3 regions of the Photorhabdus heterorhabditis genome follow, and region 1 is predicted to be linked to each of the others. Evidence: predicted binding sites of a transcription regulator. Region 1 holds the regulator's gene; each other region holds the start of a gene.

The links. Region 1 encodes LexA, which represses DNA repair genes until DNA is damaged. Its sites were predicted from a motif close to TNCTGTATGTACATACAGNA; they were not measured.
Region 2: the regulator LexA is predicted to act here: its motif matches at 2,307-2,326, upstream of AM629_RS03420 (metal-dependent hydrolase).
Region 3: the regulator LexA is predicted to act here: its motif matches at 4,708-4,727, upstream of AM629_RS15240 (DNA translocase FtsK 4TM domain-containing protein).

The regions. Positions count from the first base shown of each region.
Region 1 is NZ_LJCS01000018.1:4,723-11,813, reverse strand. It holds gene plsB (glycerol-3-phosphate 1-O-acyltransferase PlsB) at 1-2,373, opposite strand, end outside; gene AM629_RS08555 (diacylglycerol kinase) at 2,502-2,873, shown strand; gene lexA (transcriptional repressor LexA) at 2,993-3,598, shown strand; gene zur (zinc uptake transcriptional repressor Zur) at 4,007-4,516, opposite strand; gene AM629_RS08540 (DUF1266 domain-containing protein) at 4,736-5,878, shown strand; gene AM629_RS08535 (YceI family protein) at 6,094-6,657, opposite strand; gene AM629_RS08530 (lactate oxidase) at 6,760-7,091, opposite strand, start outside.
Region 2 is NZ_LJCS01000005.1:61,362-68,452, forward strand. It holds gene AM629_RS03405 (fructosamine kinase family protein) at 1-683, shown strand, start outside; gene AM629_RS03410 (YniB family protein) at 739-1,281, opposite strand; partial or broken gene hxpB (hexitol phosphatase HxpB) at 1,456-2,121, shown strand; gene AM629_RS03420 (metal-dependent hydrolase) at 2,344-2,892, shown strand; gene AM629_RS03425 (L-cystine transporter) at 3,079-4,470, shown strand; gene htpX (protease HtpX) at 4,521-5,408, opposite strand; gene prc (carboxy terminal-processing peptidase) at 5,749-7,091, opposite strand, start outside.
Region 3 is NZ_LJCS01000048.1:5,759-12,849, reverse strand. It holds gene cydC (heme ABC transporter ATP-binding protein/permease CydC) at 1-799, opposite strand, end outside; gene cydD (heme ABC transporter permease/ATP-binding protein CydD) at 802-2,571, opposite strand; gene trxB (thioredoxin-disulfide reductase) at 2,700-3,662, opposite strand; gene lrp (leucine-responsive transcriptional regulator Lrp) at 4,164-4,658, shown strand; gene AM629_RS15240 (DNA translocase FtsK 4TM domain-containing protein) at 4,789-7,091, shown strand, end outside.

The DNA of each region.
Region 1 (7,091 bases):
CATCAGTTCACTCAATACCTGATACAATTCCTGAGTATTAGCAGTGATCACATCACCACTATCACTGATATAGCTTTCTTCACGCAGTGTATTTACCGAAGTTGTAAATACCGCTTTATCGAAGAATTCAGGGGCGTTAATACCATGCAATACAGACAGACGTTGCGCCAGCATCCGACTCTCTTTTTCTAGCATACCCCGGCTGATTTCCGGATTGGCATTCAGTAAAGAAAGGGTAATAGCATAACGTTGTAATGTTTCACGAACACCTGCCGCCAGTAATTGCAATGAGCGGATACGTGCTGGGTTCAGTACCAGCATACCTTGCTCTTTGTTGCAGATAAGGCACTGGCGGGTAAGTTCATTAATCAGAGTATTAACTACTTCTTGCAGATCTGCTTTGTTGTAACGCATAAACAACTCTGCTTTGAGGAGTGGATAAATGATTGCTACTTGGCTTAGCAACTCCTCGCGGCTGATACGGCGATGATGAATGACGATGCTGGCAATCAGTGATGGCAGTACCAATAAGTGCTGAATATTGTTGCGGTAGTAGGTCATCAAAACTGCACGGTCTCGTGGCAGAGTGATGATATCGCCCATACTATCTTTGTCTACCTCGAACTTATCCATTTGCAGAGCGTGTTCTAACAACTCTTCTGCGGTTTTATTGGGTACCGTGACATCCGCAGTATAAGGCGCATTCCGCATGAGTTGTATATAACAATCCAGTTGCTCAATTAATTGCTCACGAGTAAGTGCTCGCTGACGTGATGAAAGAAGAGCGGTTGCGCACAGGTTGATTGCATTAGCGGCAGCAGCATTGTTGATGTTCACCATAATTTCCCCGGCCAGTTTGCCGACTGTTGGGGCAACCCATTCTGGACGCTGGAATTCTATTGGATCAATAGAGTCACGCCAGTCAGGGACATGGTAATTAAGGTATTGGATCAGCGGGATAGGTTCGCCAAAGTTCACATAGCCTTGTCCCAGATTACGAAGTTTACGTAAACCACGTATCATCTGGAAAAAGCCTTCTTTTTCTTTAGTTGCGCCACGCAGTTCTTTCGCGTAGGTAGCAACTTCCATCACATGCTCGTAACCAATATAAATTGGAATGATCGTGATTGGACGTGATTCACCTCTCAACAATGCTTGTAACGTCATGGTCAGGGTGCCCGTTTTGGGATCGAGCAAACGACCAGTTCGGGAACGACCGCCTTCCATAAAGTATTCGACAGAATAACCGCGTGCAAATAACTCACCCAGATATTCACGGAATATCGTGGAGTAGAGTTTGTTACCTTTGAAAGTACGACGGATAAAGAATGCACCCAAACGGCGGAATATCGGTCCTGCCGGCCAGAAATTCAGGTTGATGCCTGCGGCGATATGTGGCGGCACCAAGCCTTGATGATAGAGTACATAGGAAAGTAGCAGATAATCCATATGGCTACGATGGCAAGGAGCATAAACCAGCTCGTGACCGTCCTGTGCCAGACGACGGACCCGCTCAGCATTGTGAACGTTGATCCCCTGATACAGACGGTTCCAGGTCCAACCAAGTACGCGTCCTGACAGTCGTAGAGTTTCATAAGAAAAATTAGCAGCAATCTCTTCCATGATGTTGATAGCATTCTGTTGAGCTTTCTCATGTGAGATTTTCTTGGTACGAACCTCATCGGAGACGGCTTTTTCTATTGCTTTCGACGCCAATAACTTATTAAACAGCTCTTGACGAACAGGTAGGCGCGGACCTACTGCCGCCAGACGCTGACGAGAATAGTGCATCCGTGCCACACGAGCCAGTTTATGGGCAATCGTCTTGTCAGTACCATGCTCAGTCGCCATATAGCGCAGAGATACTGTATTGGAAAAACGTACAAAACTATCCCGGCCCAGCCAGAGAATGGCAAAGAATTTCTGGATACCATTCAGTAACCGTAGATATGGGGTGCTTTGCCCTTCACGTCCGGGTGAACGGCCAAACATGACAGAAACTGGCAGCATCTGAATATCCAGGTTTGGATTATTGCGATGCAAATCCAGATAATCATGGAAAATTTTTACAGATTCTTGCTTTGGTGCGTAATAACGGAATACGCGTGGGCCATTATCAATAAAAACATAACCGGGAAGTTCAGTGTCACCTACCTCCAGTGGATTTAAAGGGTCTGGCAGATCCTGCTCCAGGCATTGCTGACGTAATGTCAGTAAGTCTGCTTTGGAGTGATACGGCAACACGTACAAGATTGGACGTGTAGTATCGAGCCGCAATTCAGTGATGGGATCTGTAGGAATAAGTTTGCTCTTTACCAGTATTTTTAGTGGTAAATTCAATAATTTATAATATATTTTACGCCAACCTGACATAAATAACTAAAGCCTCTTGTTAGCAATAGGTCGCAAGCATACCAGAAACAGTTGTTGAGATCTGTTGAGTTAAGACAATAATAAACATGAAAAGTGGCAAACAACTTCATATAGGATGTGAGCAATTTATGAAAAATCAATCCGTGGGACTGACCCGTATTATTAAAGCAACAAGATATTCGGTGAAAGGTATTAAGGCTGCATGGCAGAATGAAGCTGCTTTCCGGGAGGAAATAATCGTAGCAATATTGGCTCTGATTGTTGCCTTTTATCTGGATGTCAGCGTAATTGAACGTATTTTACTGATTGGTTCAATTATGTTGGTCTTGATTATGGAAATTCTGAACAGTGCTATTGAGGCGATTGTTGATCGTATTGGCAGTGAGTTCCATGAGCTATCCGGTCGGGCGAAAGATATGGGTTCTGCGGCAGTCTTTTTGACGATTATTCTGGCATTAATTATCTGGAGTACAGTTCTTTGGCAGTTTTTCATGGGTTAATTTCGATTAATCATCGATCAATGTATTATAATTGGCTGATTTTCTGTCCTGACAGGTTCCCAATTGCTATTTACCTGTATATACTCACAGTTTGACTGTATAAACAAACAGGGGGCGAAGTGAAAGCACTTACTGCAAGGCAGCAACAAGTTTATGACTTAGTGCGTGACCACATTTCGCAAACGGGTATGCCGCCAACGCGCGCTGAAATTGCATCACATCTTGGCTTTCGTTCACCGAATGCGGCTGAAGAGCATTTAAAAGCGCTGGCTCGTAAAGGGGTGATAGAGATTGTTGCCGGGGCGTCCAGGGGTATCCGTTTGCTGCTTGAAGAATCTGGTTTACCGTTGATTGGTCGTGTTGCCGCAGGTGAACCACTGCTGGCACAGGAGCATATTGAAAGCCATTATCAGGTTGATCCTGCATTGTTTAAACCAAATGCAGATTTCCTGTTAAGAGTCAGCGGAATGTCTATGAAAGATATTGGAATTATGGATGGTGACCTGCTGGCTGTGCATAAAACACAGGATGTTCGTAATGGGCAGGTTATTGTTGCCCGTATTGAAGATGAAGTAACGGTAAAACGTTTTAGACAGACTGGGAATAAAGTTGAATTGCTGGCAGAAAACTCAGAGTTTAAACCAATAGTTGTTGATCTACGTGATCAAAACTTAACAATCGAAGGGTTGGCGGTCGGAGTGATTCGTAGCTGTGGCTGGATCTGATAGTAATATATTAAGTCACTGTTTTTTGAGTGATGATCAGGACATTGTAATATTCCGGCAGAATCATGTTATTGAATGTATCATTACGATTGTCTTAAACGTGATTCTGCGGTTGTCTTTTTATCCTGATAGCTGATTTGTAGCAAAATTAAGAGTCTAACTCAGTAGGTGTAATTATTGCGGCTGTTCTTGTGAATGAACAGTGAATACAGACAGCACAGCAGAATGGAGCGTACACAATTGGAGTGTACACATAGTAATAATATGCGAGGATGACTCGCTTCGTTCACCTTTCTGACCGTATTAAAGTGCATGCAAAAACTAAAGCTTTTGTCTGAGTATTGCCCGGGTTCATTTTTTTGCAACCAGTGGCAAATAAAGTAGCCTATTGGGATAAGTACTGACTGCTTATTTCTTTTTTACCTCAATGCTGTGGTCATGTTGGCATTCATCCCGTTCAGAGCAAGATTCAATCTCTTCACAAGGTGAACACAATCCGTGAGCTTCAATTACTGTATGACGTAAACTGAATCCGGCAGTTTTTGCTAATTGTTGAATAGCAGATTCAACGGCACCGCCATCCCGTTCTGAAACCGAGCCGCAGCGGTCACAAATAAACATCGCTGAGGTGTGGCTTGGTTGTTCAATATGGTGGCACAGCACATAACTGTTGGTAGATTCTATTTTATGAATAAATCCCTGTTCTAGCAGAAATTCCAGTGCTCGGTAGACGGTTGGGGGTTTAGCTTGTGGTTCTGCTGCTCGCAATAAATCCAGCAAATCATAAGCACTGATTGCTCCAGGTTGCTCTGAAATCAGACGTAAAACTTCAAGCCTCTGTGGGGTAAAGCGGACTCCCCGAGCCTGGCAAATAGCTTCCGCCTGTTCCATTAACTTTTTTTGATTAACGAGTTCCATTGCGCCCCTTACAACCAGCATGATGACAATGTTGTGATGTTATCATGTTTCTACGATAGAAAATATTATCCAGAAAAGTTCATCGAGATTGTCCCCTGATAGAGTTAATTTGGTTAAATTGGTACTTAGCCACAAAAATAATGTTTCTTTGAAGTTTGTGATAACACAGATAAGAATTATCATGTATGACAGGTAATTTCCGAAAAGGAATCATTTGTGATGAAAAACCTTTTACAAAATCAGCCTCATTACAGACAGTTCCCTGTTAAAGGTTATCAGATAATAAAGAATATTATCTGTGAGAGAAGAAAATCTCCTTTTATGCGTTTTTTATATTCAGTCATTAATATTCTATTTTTGATTGCGATATGTATGGGGATTATATTATCTGTAGCAATTATATTATTAATAATAGGTGATGTATCTTTTCCAGATGAAGACTATTTACTTTTGGCTAAGGTAGGAAGTGTAGCATTATTGGTAGTAATGTTACTGTCTGTCATTATTTATCGTATTATTAAACGTCCTGAATGGGAGCAACGGCGTTACTATCAACAAGCGGGTTTATCTCTTTTACCGGAAGAGAAGCGTCAGGTATTGCGGTTGAATATTGTCAGTGACTATTGGTTCGGTTTTTGGAGTGAAACTTTGGAACATTATCCTTTACAGTCACGTGTTGTTCATGACGATTATTGTTATTATCTGTTACCATTATCAGCTGCCCAGGAACATCAATCCCAATTATATAGCGACTGGGGAATTATTGATGAAGAAGGTTATATGAAAATGATAACCACCTTATGGGATGGGATACATTCAAAACATTTTGTTGTTGATACTGCTCTTAGTGATGGAAAAATATTTAAAATTCTTGCTAAATTAGCTGAGGTAACACCTGACTATATTCGTAAATGTTCTCAGTCTGTTAATGGGCGTCCACCGGCATTGGTGTGGGGATTCGATTTATGGCTTGCAATCGTTTTAAGTCGTAACTGCTTTTGTGCTGATTATATCAGTGAAGAAATGGCATGGAAAAATATGCTGAAAACCGCTGATTATGTTTATGAGATTTTCGGTAGCTTTGATGATTTTTATATAAACTTTCAATTGGGAAATGCTTACTGGAATAATGATTTTGATAGAGCTAAAGGGAAGTTAGAGCAATTTAATTATTATAAATTGTATTGCGATTGGCCAATCGCTAATCTTCCATGGCCTGAACCAAAAGGCATTATTATGGAACGCCAAATGATGACCGGTTTCTCTACATTAGTTGAAGACGCTTTACGTAGTAGAATAGAAGAACAGAAAATTTATGAGATAGATATCGATGAGTCACTTGCATCTCGTGTACTGCATTAATATTTATACCCGTTATCTTTCAAGTTGCCTCTTTGTTGGCTGCACTCACTCACCCCGGTCACATAGTTCTCTATGACATAGTTATCTATGCTCCCGGGGATTTGCTCCCTTGCCGTCGCGATCCATTTTGAAATCCATTGGGTATATATGAAACATTCCCCCTTAAAGGAAACTTTAAGGGGGAATAAATAATTAATATAGAAGATAATCACCCATTATTTTTTTGCAGCTTCGACTTGAATATACAAATCGACTTGTTTGCTAATGCCTTCTTTAACCTGGTAATTCATTCCCCATTGAGTGCGGTCTAATTGAGCCTGGAAATCTCCACCACAAACTTCCACCTTAAGAATTGGGCTTTGGTAACAGTTGAACTTTGTTGCATTCAGGGTAATAGGGTGTGTTTGACCCATTAATATGAGATTTCCATCAACACTTTTAACTTTATCTCCTTCGAAATTCCATTTTGTTGAAACAAAACGAATGACTGGATATTTTACTTCATCAAATAAATCAGTGCTTTTTAAATGATTATCAAATGATGTTGAACCGCTATTGATATTTTTTATTGGAATGGATATATCGACGATACCTCTTTTTTCTGCTGGTGAGAATTCTATTTTACCTTCTAAATTATAAAAACCACCGTGGTTAGTGGTAGTAGCGAAGTGATCTATCTGAAAACGGGCGTTGGTGTGATTAGGATCAATGACATATTCCGCAGCTTGAACTCCAGATGTAAAGAGGGTAGCAGCAAGTAAAATAAAAGATTTTTTCATTATAAGATCCATCGTTTATAAATGTAATGTAATTTGCCCCATTTCCTGAAATTACATATTTCAAATGAAACGGGGCTGAGTTTTTTATCAGTTAGTTAAGAGCTAAATTAGACTGATAAATTTTTTCTCGATATCTTTAATGGCTGCACATCCCGCCAGTTTCATACTAAGTTTGAGTTCATCCTTAAGTAGATTTAAAACGGATGTAACGCCTAGCGCTCCGCCTAATGCGAGTCCATATAAAATTGGTCTGCCGATAGCGACAGCTTTAGCACCTAATGCGAGAGCTTTAAATACATGAACGCCGCGGCGGATACCTCCATCTAAATAGACCGGAATTTTAGACCCAACAGCTTCAACAATGCCTGGTAATGAAGTGATTGCTGCCGGGACAGTATCCAACTGTCGGCCACCGTGGTTAGATACCTGAATAG
Region 2 (7,091 bases), on a different contig from region 1:
AGCTACTGGCACGCAGCCAAACTATCCGTGTCCCGGCTGTTTATGGTATTGGTAGTGATCGTGATCATAGTTTTTTATTACTTGAATTTCTGCCTTTAAAATCTTTTGATCCTCACAGTGCCTACTGTTTCGGCCAACAACTGGCCGCACTTCATCAATGGAGTGAACAACCTCAATTCGGCTTTGATTTTGACAATATGCTAGCAACAACACCGCAACCAAATGGCTGGCAACGTCGTTGGCATCAATTTTATGCGGAGAAAAGGGTTGGTTGGCAATTACAGATTGCGGCAGAAAAAGACATGATATTTGGTGATATTGATAATATCGTTCAAGCTGTAAGTAACAAACTCCAACATCACCATCCACAACCCTCACTCTTACATGGAGATCTCTGGCCAGCCAATTGTGCTTCTCTAGATGATCATGTAGTTGTTTTCGACCCAGCCTGTTATTGGGGAGATCGTGAGTGTGATTTCGCCATGTTACCATTATACCCAGACTTACCAATGCAAATCTTTGATGGCTATCAGAGCGTATGGCCACTCCCCATCAATTTCATTGAGCGACAACCTGTATACCAACTCTATTACTTACTTAACCGGTGCAACCTGTTTGGTGGTGATAATTTTGTTGCAGTTCAAAACATTATCGATAATATTCTGGCCGAAGATAGCCAATAAACAACTAATCAAGCTGCGAAAACATTTCATTCCGCAGCTATAACCATCGGAGAACTTACCAACCTAAAATTCCTAGTATAAAATAAGCGGCTACACCGATAATTACCGGTGAAATATATAAGATATAAATCTGACTGAACAGTGTATGATGAGGAAGTTTAATTCTTGATTCAATCTGCTCTCTTGTCAGACCATCGCTACCTTTAGCTCTTTCAAGAATAAGCTGATCTTCAATACTTTCACGTATAAACTTTACTTGCCTATACATACGTTGACCAGATGCACTCATGGCGAGACCAACAAAAATAAGGAAATAGATAATCAAAAAACCAAGAGTTGATCCTGTAAAATCAACCCAAAGATCAGGCGTTGGCGAATTTTTCCAGAAGAAATCCAAGAATGGAGTATTAAAACGCATCATTTCCGCCATCATTTTCAGAAAATCATCCAAAACAGCATTGATACCATCACCTTTAATACCTTGCTGCCAAACAAGATTGATCACAGAAACGATAGTCGATAAAAGTGCCGGAATAAAAATCACCCAACCTAAAACTCGCTTAATAATAGCGATATATCCAGCTTTCTGGTAAGTCATCAATATCCCTCGTAGTAATAATTTTTGTCTAATCATAGCCCATCAGTCATTAAATTTAACTTTATATTTAATTAACTAAGCATTTCTTACCATGTTCCCCATAAGAAAAAGATTTCATCTATTAGGATTGCTACAATCTGTTTTCGCTAACTATATAACCAGTGGGAGATGCTAATGTCCTTTCATTTACCAATAAAAGCAGCCATTTTTGACATGGATGGTTTGCTGATTGACTCTGAACCCTATTGAGCCCAAGGAGAGAAGGAAGTATTCGGTGAATTAGGCTTGGATCTATCTTTGGTGGAAAAACTACCAGATACTCTTGGATTACGTATTGACCATGTTGTAGAGCTATAGTATCAGGCTTCTCCGTGGCAAGGTGTACCGAAATCAGAAGTGGAACAGCGGATTATTGACCACGTTATCAATTTGATAAAAGAAAACCACCCCTTACTCCCAGGTACTGAACATGCTTTAAGCCTTTGCCGTGAACAGGAATTGAAAATCGGCCTAGCTTCAGCTTCCCCTCAATATATGTTGGAACAAGTGTTAGAAATGTTCAACTTGCGTCATTATTTCGATACTGTCGTTTCGGCTGCCAAATTACCTCATAGTAAACCCAATCCCGAAGTTTATTTACGTGCTGCTGAACAACTGGGGGTTGCCCCAATAAATTGTGTAGCTTTAGAAGATTCATTTAATGGAATGATAGCAACAAAAGCAGCAAGAATGCGTTCAATCGTTGTACCATCAGCTCATCATTTCAATGATCCACGTTGGGCATTAGCTGATATTAAACTGCATTCACTCGAACAACTAAGTGTAACGGATATCGTTTGACTCTGACTTTAACTGCCATTATCTGTTCAGATGGCAGTTCTTGATTGTTCACATAGCAGCCTTAGTGCTTATATCTTATTCTGTCAAATAAAAACTTGATTAAATATTAATGTTATTTATTAATAAATAAAATATTTTTGTTTTTCACCCTCTATCTTACCCGCATAAAACCCACTATACTCGCCCACTGTATGGATAGACAGTCACCAGTCAGAGGAATTTATGACCGCGGAAGGGCATCTTTTATTTTCAGTTGCCAGCATTATTCTGGCGCAAAAACTCAAAATAACACCAGAAATAGCTCATGGTGACTGGTTACATATGCTACCAGGAGTGCTTCTCACCGCATTGTTACCAGATATAGATCACCCAAATTCAACCCTAGGTAAATTATTCAGGTTTATCTCCATACCAATCGCCAAATTATGTGGACACAGAGGATTTACCCATAGTCTCCTTGCCCTCATATTAGGTGTTGCCTTATTTTGGTTAAAAATACCAGAAGAGTGGCTTATCCCAACTGATTTTTTCCATGCCATGATTGTTGGCTATCTAAGTCATCTGATTGCAGATATGCTGACTCCCGCTGGTGTACCGTTATTATGGCCAATAAAGATACGTTTTCGCTTACCTGTGCTTGGTAAGCAGGGAAACAAGAAAGCAGAAAGATTTATTTCTGCTCTATTGATCGTTATTGCCATTTTCCTACCAGAACACATTGAATACTCCATATTTTTTTATATAGATTGCATTAAGGAACGCTATTTTTAATGCTCTGATTGACTGAAACTAAATCTTAATTATTACATTTGTTATATCAAATTCGATCTAGTTATAAATAGGAATAATTTAAGCTGATATTATGTTTTACAACTGCTTGTTGTAATGTGTTCGTTCACAAACTTACACGATTCAATACAGCTTATTATCTAATTAATTGAATTCTGGAGTTTGGGAATGAATTTATCACTCATTCTGAATGTGCTCATCTTTGCAGCACTGCTTTTGCTATTGTCAAAAGCCAGTTCACATCAATGGAGTCTGTCGAAAAAAGTTCTTATCGGCCTTGCCATTGGTGTTATTTTTGGCCTAGCACTACAACTCATTTATGGTCCCGATAATGCCACAGTGAAAGAATCAGTATCATGGTTCAACATTGTTGGCAATGGTTACGTACAGCTTTTGCAAATGGTGATTATGCCGCTGGTATTTGCCTCTATTCTGAGCGCAATTGCCAAATTACATAAAGCATCTTCTTTAGGAAAAATCAGTTTTCTAACCATCGGAATGCTACTGTTCACTACAATGATCGCAGCGCTTGTCGGTATCATTATTACCAACCTGTTCGGCTTGACTGCAGAAGGTCTAGTTCAAGGAACCCAAGAAACAGCACGCCTGTCTGCTATCGAAAATAACTATATGGGCAAAGTCTCTGACTTGTCTGTGCCACAGTTAATTTTGTCTTTTATTCCTAAAAACCCATTTGCTGATTTAACTGGTGTCAATCCAACTTCTATTATCAGTGTTGTTATTTTTGCAACCTTCCTGGGTATTGCTGCGTTGCAAATGCTGAAAGATGATCACCAACGTGGTGAGCAAATATTAGTCGCTATCGATACTATGCAAGCATGGACAATGAAATTGGTTCGTCTGGTTATGAGCCTGACGCCATATGGTGTCATGGCTCTGATGACTAAAGTTGTCGCTAACTCTAACATCCACGAAATCGTGAAACTGGGCAGTTTTGTTATCGCATCCTATATTGCACTAGCTCTGATGTTTGTTGTTCATGGGTTTCTGCTCTCTCTTACTGGCATCAATCCAGTAAAATTTTTCAGAAAAACCTGGCCAGCGCTAACCTTTGCATTCACCAGCCGTTCAAGTGCAGCCAGTATTCCACTGAATGTTGAAACCCAGACATTTCGTATCGGTGTACCTGAGTCTATCGCCAGTTTCTCTGCCTCTTTTGGTGCAACAATTGGTCAGAATGGTTGTGCCGGTATTTATCCTGCCATGCTGGCAACCATGGTTGCTCCAACAATAGGAATAAATCCATTTGACCCCATGTGGATCGCGACACTAGTTGGTATTGTAACTATCAGCTCTGCTGGCGTTGCCGGCGTAGGTGGAGGAGCCACATTTGCCGCATTAATCGTTTTACCGGCAATGGGGTTACCTGTAACGTTAATTGCCCTATTGATTTCTGTTGAGCCTCTTATTGATATGGGCCGCACCGCCTTGAATGTAAGTGGTTCAATAACCGCAGGTACAATTACCAGCCAATTGCTGGGGAAAACCGATACAGCCATATTCAATCAGGAAGAAGAAATTAGGTTAAATCAGCTATAAATTTTTAAAAGCTGGGAAACACTCCCAGCTTTTTTACTTCATTCACAATATTATTTATTCAGGTATTGACCACTACGCAGTGCTTCAATACGCTTATCTAATGGCGGGTGAGACAGAAACAGCTCACTGAATGTTTTAGATTTCCCATTAATACAGAACGCCATCATACTGCCCTCTTCTTGCGGCTCATAACTGGTTTTCAGACGCTGTAAGGCAGCAATCATCTTCTCACGGCCCACCAACTTGGCAGAACCTGCATCTGCATGGAATTCACGATAACGAGAAAACCACATAGTAATAATGCTCGCCAGAATACCGAATACTATTTCCAGCACCATTGAAACAACCATGTAAACAATCGGATTACCGGAGTTACTACTCTCTTCTTCGTTATCGTTGCCAGACAGAAAACTTGATACAGCCTGAGCCAACAAACGGGAGATAAAGATAACAAAAGTATTTACTATCCCTTGCAACAAAGTCATGGTCACCATATCACCATTAGCAATATGGCTAATCTCATGAGCGATAACAGCTTCCGCTTCTGCTCGGCTCATATTGTCCAATAGACCAGTACTGACAGCTACCAGCGAAGCATTACGACGCGCTCCGGTAGCAAATGCATTAATATCAGGTGCAGCATAAATCGCAACCTGTGGCATAGCAATATTGACTTGCTCTGCCTGACGACGAACAGTTTCTACCAACCAGTGTTCAATTTCATTTGTTGGCTGTTCTATAACCTGACCACCAACAGAACGCAGAGCCATCCATTTGGACATCAACAGAGAAACAAGTGCTCCCCCGAATCCGAACAGACCAGCCATAATCATCAGACCCTGTACACTACTTCCCTGAATTCCTGTCAGAGAAAGTATTATCCCGAACACCAACATAACAGCAAGGTTGGTGAGGAGGAACAAAGCAATTCGCATCATAATAAACGGGCTTCCTTTATTAATAATCAGTACATTTTCAGAGTTATCCTATAAATAAGGCTATTCTTGCTATATTCAAGGTTTTTAGCTCTTCAAACGATAAAATCAACACAACTTTACAAAATCGTAAAAAACCAACATTAGCCTAACACCTATTGGTTAAGCAAAATACTTTGATACCAAGTAACACAAGGAAATTGTGAAACAGCTCATCCTTCCCGAAAAATAAAAATCATCTCAAAAAAACCGCTTATATACTGAAAGCTAGTATACCGTTCACTCAACGCATCTGAGATGAACGGTATTGGGCATTATTAAACTGGTTATTTAATCTATTGCTCTACTTAGATCGAGATAACACTTTCTCAGCAGGCTGGTGTGCCAAATCAAGCGCAATCTTCACTGACTCATCAAGATATGGATCTGGCCCTTGATAATCTTTAGGTAAATCATCCAGTGATACTAATGGTTTCTTTCCTTCTCGTTTAAAGCGATCATTAATCCGGTTCAATTTCAGAGCATCATCTTCTTTATTCTCTTTCTCTCTTTGTACATAGTTCAGAGAAACAATATTTTTATGCTCTTTCATCTCCTTATAGTGAGCAATGTCCTCATTGATATACTTAAATTCTGGATCATTTGCGATACGAGCATTATGGGCCACAGTTAACTGAGGAACTAACGCTGCAATAACTTTAGACCCCGTATAACGGGCAGGAGGAATGCTATCCCAAGGCAAAGCATTATCTTCAAAACTCTCTCCTGTTTCCGCCGGATCAACCCCCGTTGGCATCACAATATCAGGTGTCACACCTTTACGTTGAGTACTACCGCCATTTACACGATAGAATTTCTGAATCGTATACTGAACAGAACCCAGTGATGGCCAATCAGGCCGCATCATTTGATCGTAAATACGACTCAAAGAACGATATTGTTGAACAGTACCTTTACCAAAAGTTGGCTCCCCAACAATCAAGGCACGCCCATAATCCTGCATTGCAGCAGCAAAAATCTCAGAAGCAGAAGCACTAAAACGGTCTACCAGAACAACCAAAGGCCCTTTATAGTACACCACTTCATCAGTATCAGAATCCTGCCGAATTTTCCCGTTATTATCCCTGACTTGCACCACCGGACCACTTGGCAGAAATAGACCAGACAAAGAAACCGCTTCTGTCAGTGCACCACCACCGTTGCTACGCAGATCTATGACAATAGCACTAACATGTTGCTTAGTTAGTTTCTGTAATTGAGTTTTAACATTATCAGTCAAGCCAACATAAAAACCTGGGATATCAAGAACCCCCACTTTTTCTTTACCGATTGTCTTAACTGACATCTTCACTGCCCGGTCTTCCAGGCGAATCTGTTCACGAGTTAAAGTGACGGTACGTGGTTTCGCCCCTTTAGTATCAGAAATAACCTCAAGCCGTACTTTACTCCCTTTAGGACCTTTAATCAGTGCGACCACATCATCCAAACGCCAGCCAATAATATCCACCATTAGCTTTCCTGATTGACCGACACCGATAATCTTATCACCTACTTTTAGCTCTTTACTTTTGGCTGCGGGGCCACCAGCAACCATAGAATTTATGACAGTGTAGTCATCGTCTATCTGTAATACAGCACCAATTCCTTCAAGGGAAAGACTCATTTCTGAGTTAAATTGTTCAGTAT
Region 3 (7,091 bases), on a different contig from region 1:
CTGCCATCCATAGGATCAACGTGACAGTCATCCCGGTAGCAAAAATCATGATTGCTTGTGACAAGCCTGTTAGATTAGCTTGCTGTTGCTGACGCTTTAACCAACGGGACTCAATATCCTCCATCGACTTGCGGAAGCGGCCAAGTGCACCGAATACCATTAATTCGGCTTGCCCCTGTAATGCCGCAGTGAGTTGAGTACGGTACTGACCACGCAGAATAGTTAAATCGCGGCCAATGGGTTTACCTGCGTTATAGAATACAAAGGGTAGCAGGAGCAGCAGAGCTAGCATAATACCGCCGAGAGTATAAGCCAGCGTGAGATCCAGAAAACCAAGGCCGAAAGTCAGTATGATGATGATAACAAAGGCGGCAAATATCGGTGAAATGACCCGTAAATAGAGATGATCCAGTGTTTCAACATCAGCAACCAACCGATTTAGTAATTCACCTTGGCGAAAACGGGCAATGCCTCCCGGAGAAAGGGGTAAAATTTTCTGAAATGCAAATACTCGCAAATGAGCCAGTACACGGAACGTTGCATCATGGCTGACCAACCGTTCAGCATAACGCCCGGCAGTACGCAGAATAGCAGATCCACGGACACCCGCAGCCGGTAACATATAGTTGAATGTATAGATTCCGCTAAAACCGGCCAATGCTGTGCCTGCAAGGAACCAACCAGAGAGCGTCAGCAAGCCTATGCTGGCGAGCATAGTCACCGTAGCTAATACCATTCCCAGACTGATAAGAAACCAATGGCGGCGATAGAGCGCCAGAAATGGAAGCAATACCTGCATAATTAAAGCTCCTCATTCCGATGGGATAACAGACGGGTGAATACTTCCCCAGACTGACTTAGCGTCTGGTAATCTCCTTGTTCAATGATTAATCCCTTTTCCATGACCCAGATCTGATCATATCCCAGCGTTTCTTCCAGTTGGTGAGTCACTAATAGAGTTGTCTGATAATGAGATGCTTGATTCAGTGTTTCCATCACCCGTTGCTCACTATGAGCATCCAGACTAGCGGCAGGTTCATCCAGTAATAATAACTGGCAAGGTTTTAATAAGGCACGGGCGACAGCGATACGCTGAGCCTGACCAACGGACAACCGTGCTGCATTATCACCGATAATGGTATTCAGCCCATTAGGAAAATCATTAACAAATTCGGTGACATATGCCCGTTCCATAACCTGATCGATTTGTTGTTGATTAGCATCAGGTTGGTTAAGCCGAATATTATCAAGCAAAGTTTGTTCAGGTAGATGTGGGTTTTGCCCAACCCAACTTAGTTGATCTCGCCATTTTTGTGGCTCTAATTCTCGCAGTTCGGTGCCATTGATTTGGACTGAGCCACGATAGGGTAAAAACCCTAACAATAAATTCAAGAGGGAGCTTTTGCCCGCACCGCTTTGACCAACTAATGCAACTCGTTGATTTTTCGCTATAGTAAAATTTAACGGACCGGCGAGCAGACTGCCATTATGAGCCAGAATTTCCAGATTATTAGCGATTATCGTCACTGAATCTTGGGGGGATAGCGTTTTACCGCCACCGGAGGGGGCTTGCTCACCATCACTGCTTAACAACGTGACTAACGATTCGGCTGCTCCAATGGCTTGTGCTTTAGCGTGATAATAAGTACCAAGATCACGTAGTGGCTGGAAAAACTCCGGCGCGAGGATCAACACTAAAAAACCCGCAAATAGAGTGATTCCCATACCGTAACTGCCAAAATTAAGTTCACCAAGATAGGAAAAACCAAAATAGACAGCGACGACGGCAATGGAAATAGCCGCAAAGAATTCCAGCACAGCTGAAGAGAGAAACGCCATCCGCAGAACTTCCATCGTTCTGCGGCGGAAGTTATCAGTGGATTCGCTGATCTGTTGTATTTCTGCTTTACCACGATAAAACAGGCGCAGTGTTTCCAATCCGCGCAGACGATCAAGGAAATTACCGCTCAATCGTCCTAAAGCGACGAAATTGCGTCGGTTAGCATCTGCTGCACCTAAACCAACTAATGCCATAAACAAGGGAATAAGTGGGGCGGTCGCGAACAAAATCAGCCCGGCAGCCCAATTAATCGGAAATAAGGTAATCAGGATGAGAATAGGGATCATCACGGCGAGATACATCTGAGGCAGATAGCGGGAGTAATAATCTTGCATATCTTCAATCTGCTCAAGAATAATTGTTGCCCAGCTACCTGCTGGTTTGCCTTTAACCCATACCGGGCCAAGTTGTTCAAGCTTATCTAATACCATAGCGCGGATTTTCTGGCGCACGATTTTGCCACAAATAAAACCAATTCGTTCCCGGATAGCACTGATCATTGCCCGTAGAGCAAAAGTCGCTGCCAACATCAAAAATTTATCTGTGATGTGTTCGCGGGGGATATTATCCATGATTAAAGCTTGCAGGATTGAGGCCAGTAACCAGGCTTGGGTGATGATCAACAATCCACTGATTAAGCCAAATAGCATGGACAGGCGGAGCCAGCGCTGGGCTGGAGCACTTTGCTGCTTTAGCCAGCGAATCAATTCATACTGTCTTGTTTTATCCATAGGAAAAACTTCTGATTTAGCGGGTGATGATAACGATGTACTAAAGAGACTGGACTGGTGTCAGCAGCCTGCCGATATGTTACATGTTAAAAGGTGCTACCGAAATAGCGCCTTGAAAGAAAAAGAATTTATTTAGATTTAGTTGCCAGCTCATCCAGGAACCGTTCTGCATCAAGGGCAGCCATACAACCCGTACCGGCAGATGTAATTGCCTGACGATAGGTGTGGTCCATCACATCACCGGCGGCAAATACACCGGGAATTGAGGTTTGAGTAGCGTTACCTTGTAAACCAGATTGCACTTGAATGTAACCATTATCCAGTTCTAATTGGCCTTCAAAGATAGCTGTGTTGGGAGTATGTCCGATAGCAATGAATGTACCGGTAACGGCTAATTCTTCTGTGGTGTCGCTTTTGGTATCGCGCAGGCGAACACCGGTAACACCCATATCATCACCAAGAACTTCATCCAGAGTACGATCAGTGTGCAAGACGATATTGCCGTTTTTTACTTTATCCATCAGACGGCTAATCAGGATCTTTTCTGAGCGGAATGTATCCCGGCGATGAATTAGATGAACTTCTGATGCAATATTAGCCAAGTATAAGGTTTCTTCTACAGCGGTATTACCGCCACCGACAACGGCAACTTTCTGGTTACGATAAAAGAAACCATCGCAGGTTGCACAGGCTGAAATACCACGGCCTTTGAATGCGTCTTCAGAAGGCAGACCAAGATAACGTGCAGAAGCCCCTGTTGCGATAATCAATGCGTCACAGGTATATTCTTGTTCATCACCATAAAGGCGGAAAGGTCGGTTTTGCAGATCAACTTTTTGAATATGGTCAAAAATGATTTCGGTCTGGAATTTTTCGGCATGTTGGTGCATACGTTCCATTAACCCAGGGCCGGTCAGACCTTCAGGATCACCTGGCCAGTTCTCGACTTCAGTGGTGGTAGTCAACTGACCGCCTTTTTCTACTCCGGTAATAAGAGCTGGATTTAAGTTTGCCCGGGCAGCATAAACCGCAGCCGTATAACCGGCCGGGCCAGAGCCAAGAATAATGAGTTTGTGGTGGGCGGTGCTCATGAATACCTCATTTCCATTTATCACATCATATATCGGGCGATTGTAGGAGAAATAGGAGGGTAAAAAAAGCTAAAATACTCATGTTACTAACGATTTTACCGATAGATATTAGCTAATAATGATTTTAACCTGAGAAAAGTGTTCTTTTAATGCGGTTTGAATTTGATTTGCTTCTTTTTAATCAATGGTAGGCTATTGAAACGATTAACTGAAAATTTGTTCCACAGGTTGTTCTGATTTTTATTCATTTACTTTGACAATCGGCTGTGCATTTGCGAAAACATCACTGTAAGAGATAATTATCCACTTCGCTAAATTCGTTTCTATAAAAATCGACAAATCGACATGCGGATAATCCTCGGTATAGCACTAAAAAAATGGCCTGTGAGCTACATGACTGTGATAAGGCGGGCTTTAATTTAGGACATCTTTTCCAACTCAAACTCAAGAGAGATAGGGGAAAATGTTATGGGTGTAGGAAAATAAAGAGAGATCATTAAGATGATAGATAATAAAAAGCGTCCGGGAAAAGATCTTGATCGTATAGATCGTAATATACTCAATGAGTTGCAGAAAGATGGTAGAATTTCTAACGTAGAACTGTCTAAACGGGTAGGGTTGTCACCAACACCTTGTTTGGAGCGGGTTCGTCGCTTGGAACGCCAGGGATTTATTACTGGCTACACCGCGTTGCTAAATCCTCATTATTTGGATGCATCATTGTTGGTATTTGTTGAAATTACCCTGAACCGTGGTGCTCCAGATGTTTTTGAACAATTCAATGCTGCTGTGCAGAAATTGGAAGAGATTCAGGAATGTCATTTAGTTTCCGGTGATTTCGACTACTTATTGAAAACCCGCGTACCGGACATGTCAGCGTATCGTAAGTTACTGGGCGAAACTTTGCTACGTCTGCCAGGTGTTAATGACACCCGCACATATGTTGTGATGGAAGAAGTGAAGCAGAGTAACCGTCTGGTCATTAAGACTCGCTGAGATCTTGCCAAAAATGTACAGATGCAAAACTGGAAGAACTTAGGTACACTCCTGTTTATGCATACAGTTTCAACGCTGAGCTATCTCGGCGTTGTTCCGTTAAATCAACAGGAAACCTGGAGAGCCTTTCTTGAGCCAGGAATATACAGAAGATAAAAATATTGAGTTGAAGAGACTGAGTAGTGGGCGCAGGTTGTTAGAGGCTGTACTGCTTGTCATTGTTATCGTAGCGGCTTATCTGATGGTCGCACTTATCAGTTTTAACCCTTCTGATCCCAGTTGGTCTCAGACTGCATGGCATGAACCAGTTCATAATTTGGGGGGAGGTGTTGGTGCATGGCTGGCTGATACTCTGTTTTCTGCGTTTGGTATTTTGGCTTACACCATTCCTCCATTGATGATATTGGGTTGTTGGACTGCTTTCATACAACATGATGACCGAGAATATGTCGATTTCTTTGTGCTTGCTTTGCGTGTAATTGGGGCATTGGCAATAGTTCTGACTTCATGTGGATTAGCGGCATTGAATGTTGATGATCTCCATTATTTTGCCTCTGGTGGCATTATTGGCAGCCTGTTTAGTAGTGCTATGTTGCCCTGGTTTAATGAGCTGGGAGCGACGCTGATGTTACTGTGTATTTGGGCAATTGGATTTACGTTATTTACCGGCTGGTCGTGGTTGACTATTGCGGAAAAAACCGGGGCAGTTATTCTGGGGGCAATAGGATATGTGACCAACCGTAGCCGTAATGAACAAGAATATACGTCATCATCATCATATAGTGAAACCGCTATTGAGCAGGACAGCTCTGCTTATGGCAAAACAGAACCAGAATTTAAAGTAACTGATATCGATCATGATGATGTGCTGTTTACTGCACTTTCAGCTGCGGAATTAGCAAAAGCTGAACTAAATGAACCGGAATCAGAGAAAGCGGAAATTGAAGAAAAGCAGCGACTTGATATTCCAACCGTTAATATGGCTGACATTGATGCTGAACCTGAAATTCTGGTCAATGCATCCGATGTTGCTGTAGAGTCCCGGTCATTAGCAGAAGAAACAGAAAAAGCAGAAGAATATGAAAAAAATGATGACGAACCGATTCGTTATACATTTGAAATTCCTTCTGAGCATAATTTCCAACCTGCATCTGAACAAGCTGTTGACGTAGTTCCGACATTTGAGCCGATTGAAAATAGGCAAAGCAGTAGTGACACACTCACTTCTATGCCGGAAACCGAGCTAAAGGTTGCAGTAACAGCAACATCGGCAGCGGTTATTACAGGCAACTCTCAGGTTAAGCAGGGGATCGGGCCAGAGTTGCCTCGTCCTAATCCTGTCCGTATTCCAACCCGTCGTGAATTATATGGCATCAAAGTGCCTTCACAGCGTCTTGCAGAGCAGCAACAGCGTGAAGAAGAGACCAGACAGCAGGTAGAGGAATGGGCTGATGCTGAGTCTGATAAGCAGCAAGAAGAGTTGTTGCGACAACAGTTTCTTGAACAACAGCGCGAACGTTATCGCATGCCTGCGGATACAGAGGAAGATGTTCCAATTGAGTCTCAAATAATGCCGAACCCGTTTGAACCGAAAAATCAGCCTTCAATGGCAGAGAAGGTTCAGCCAGAAATTGTTAAACGAGCCGTTGAGCCGCAGCAACGTGAGCGTTATCAGGAACAGAACTACCAAGGGGAAAAAGAGAACATTGCCTTGGAAAGTTTGTCTAACTTTGATAATTTCTCACCAGTTGAAGATTTAGTGAAAAAAGAGTCGGCAGAGCCGTTATTTATGCCTTCTGTTCAATCAGAGCCAGAAAATAAATCCGAACTATCCACAGAAATTACTTTTATGCCAGCGCCAGCACACACTGTTGTGCAGCAACCGCAGCAACCGCAGCAACCGCAGCAACCGCAGCAGGATAGTTTGTTCCATCCATTTTTGATCCGTAATGATCAGCCATTACCAAAGCCAACGACGCCAATGCCTTCGCTTGATCTATTAGCCAGCCCTTTGGCAGAAGAAGAGCCGGTTGATATGTTTGCCCTTGAGCAAACGGCTCGTTTGATTGAAGCGCGTCTGAGTGACTATCGGGTTAAAGCCGATGTAGTGGGTTTCTCGCCAGGTCCGGTGATCACTCGGTTTGAATTGGATTTGGCTCCGGGTGTTAAAGCATCACGTATTTCCAACTTATCGAGAGATCTTGCGCGTTCCTTATCTGCGGTAGCGGTACGTATTGTTGAAGTCATTCCGGGTAAACCTTATGTCGGTTTGGAATTGCCGAATAAAAAACGCCAGACAGTCTATTTGCGTGAAGTATTGGATTGTGAAAAGTTCCGTGACAACCCATCACCACTGACAATTGTATTAGGTAAAGATATTGGCGGTCAGCCAGTTGTGGCTGATTTAGGTAAAATGCCGCACTTGCTGGTGGC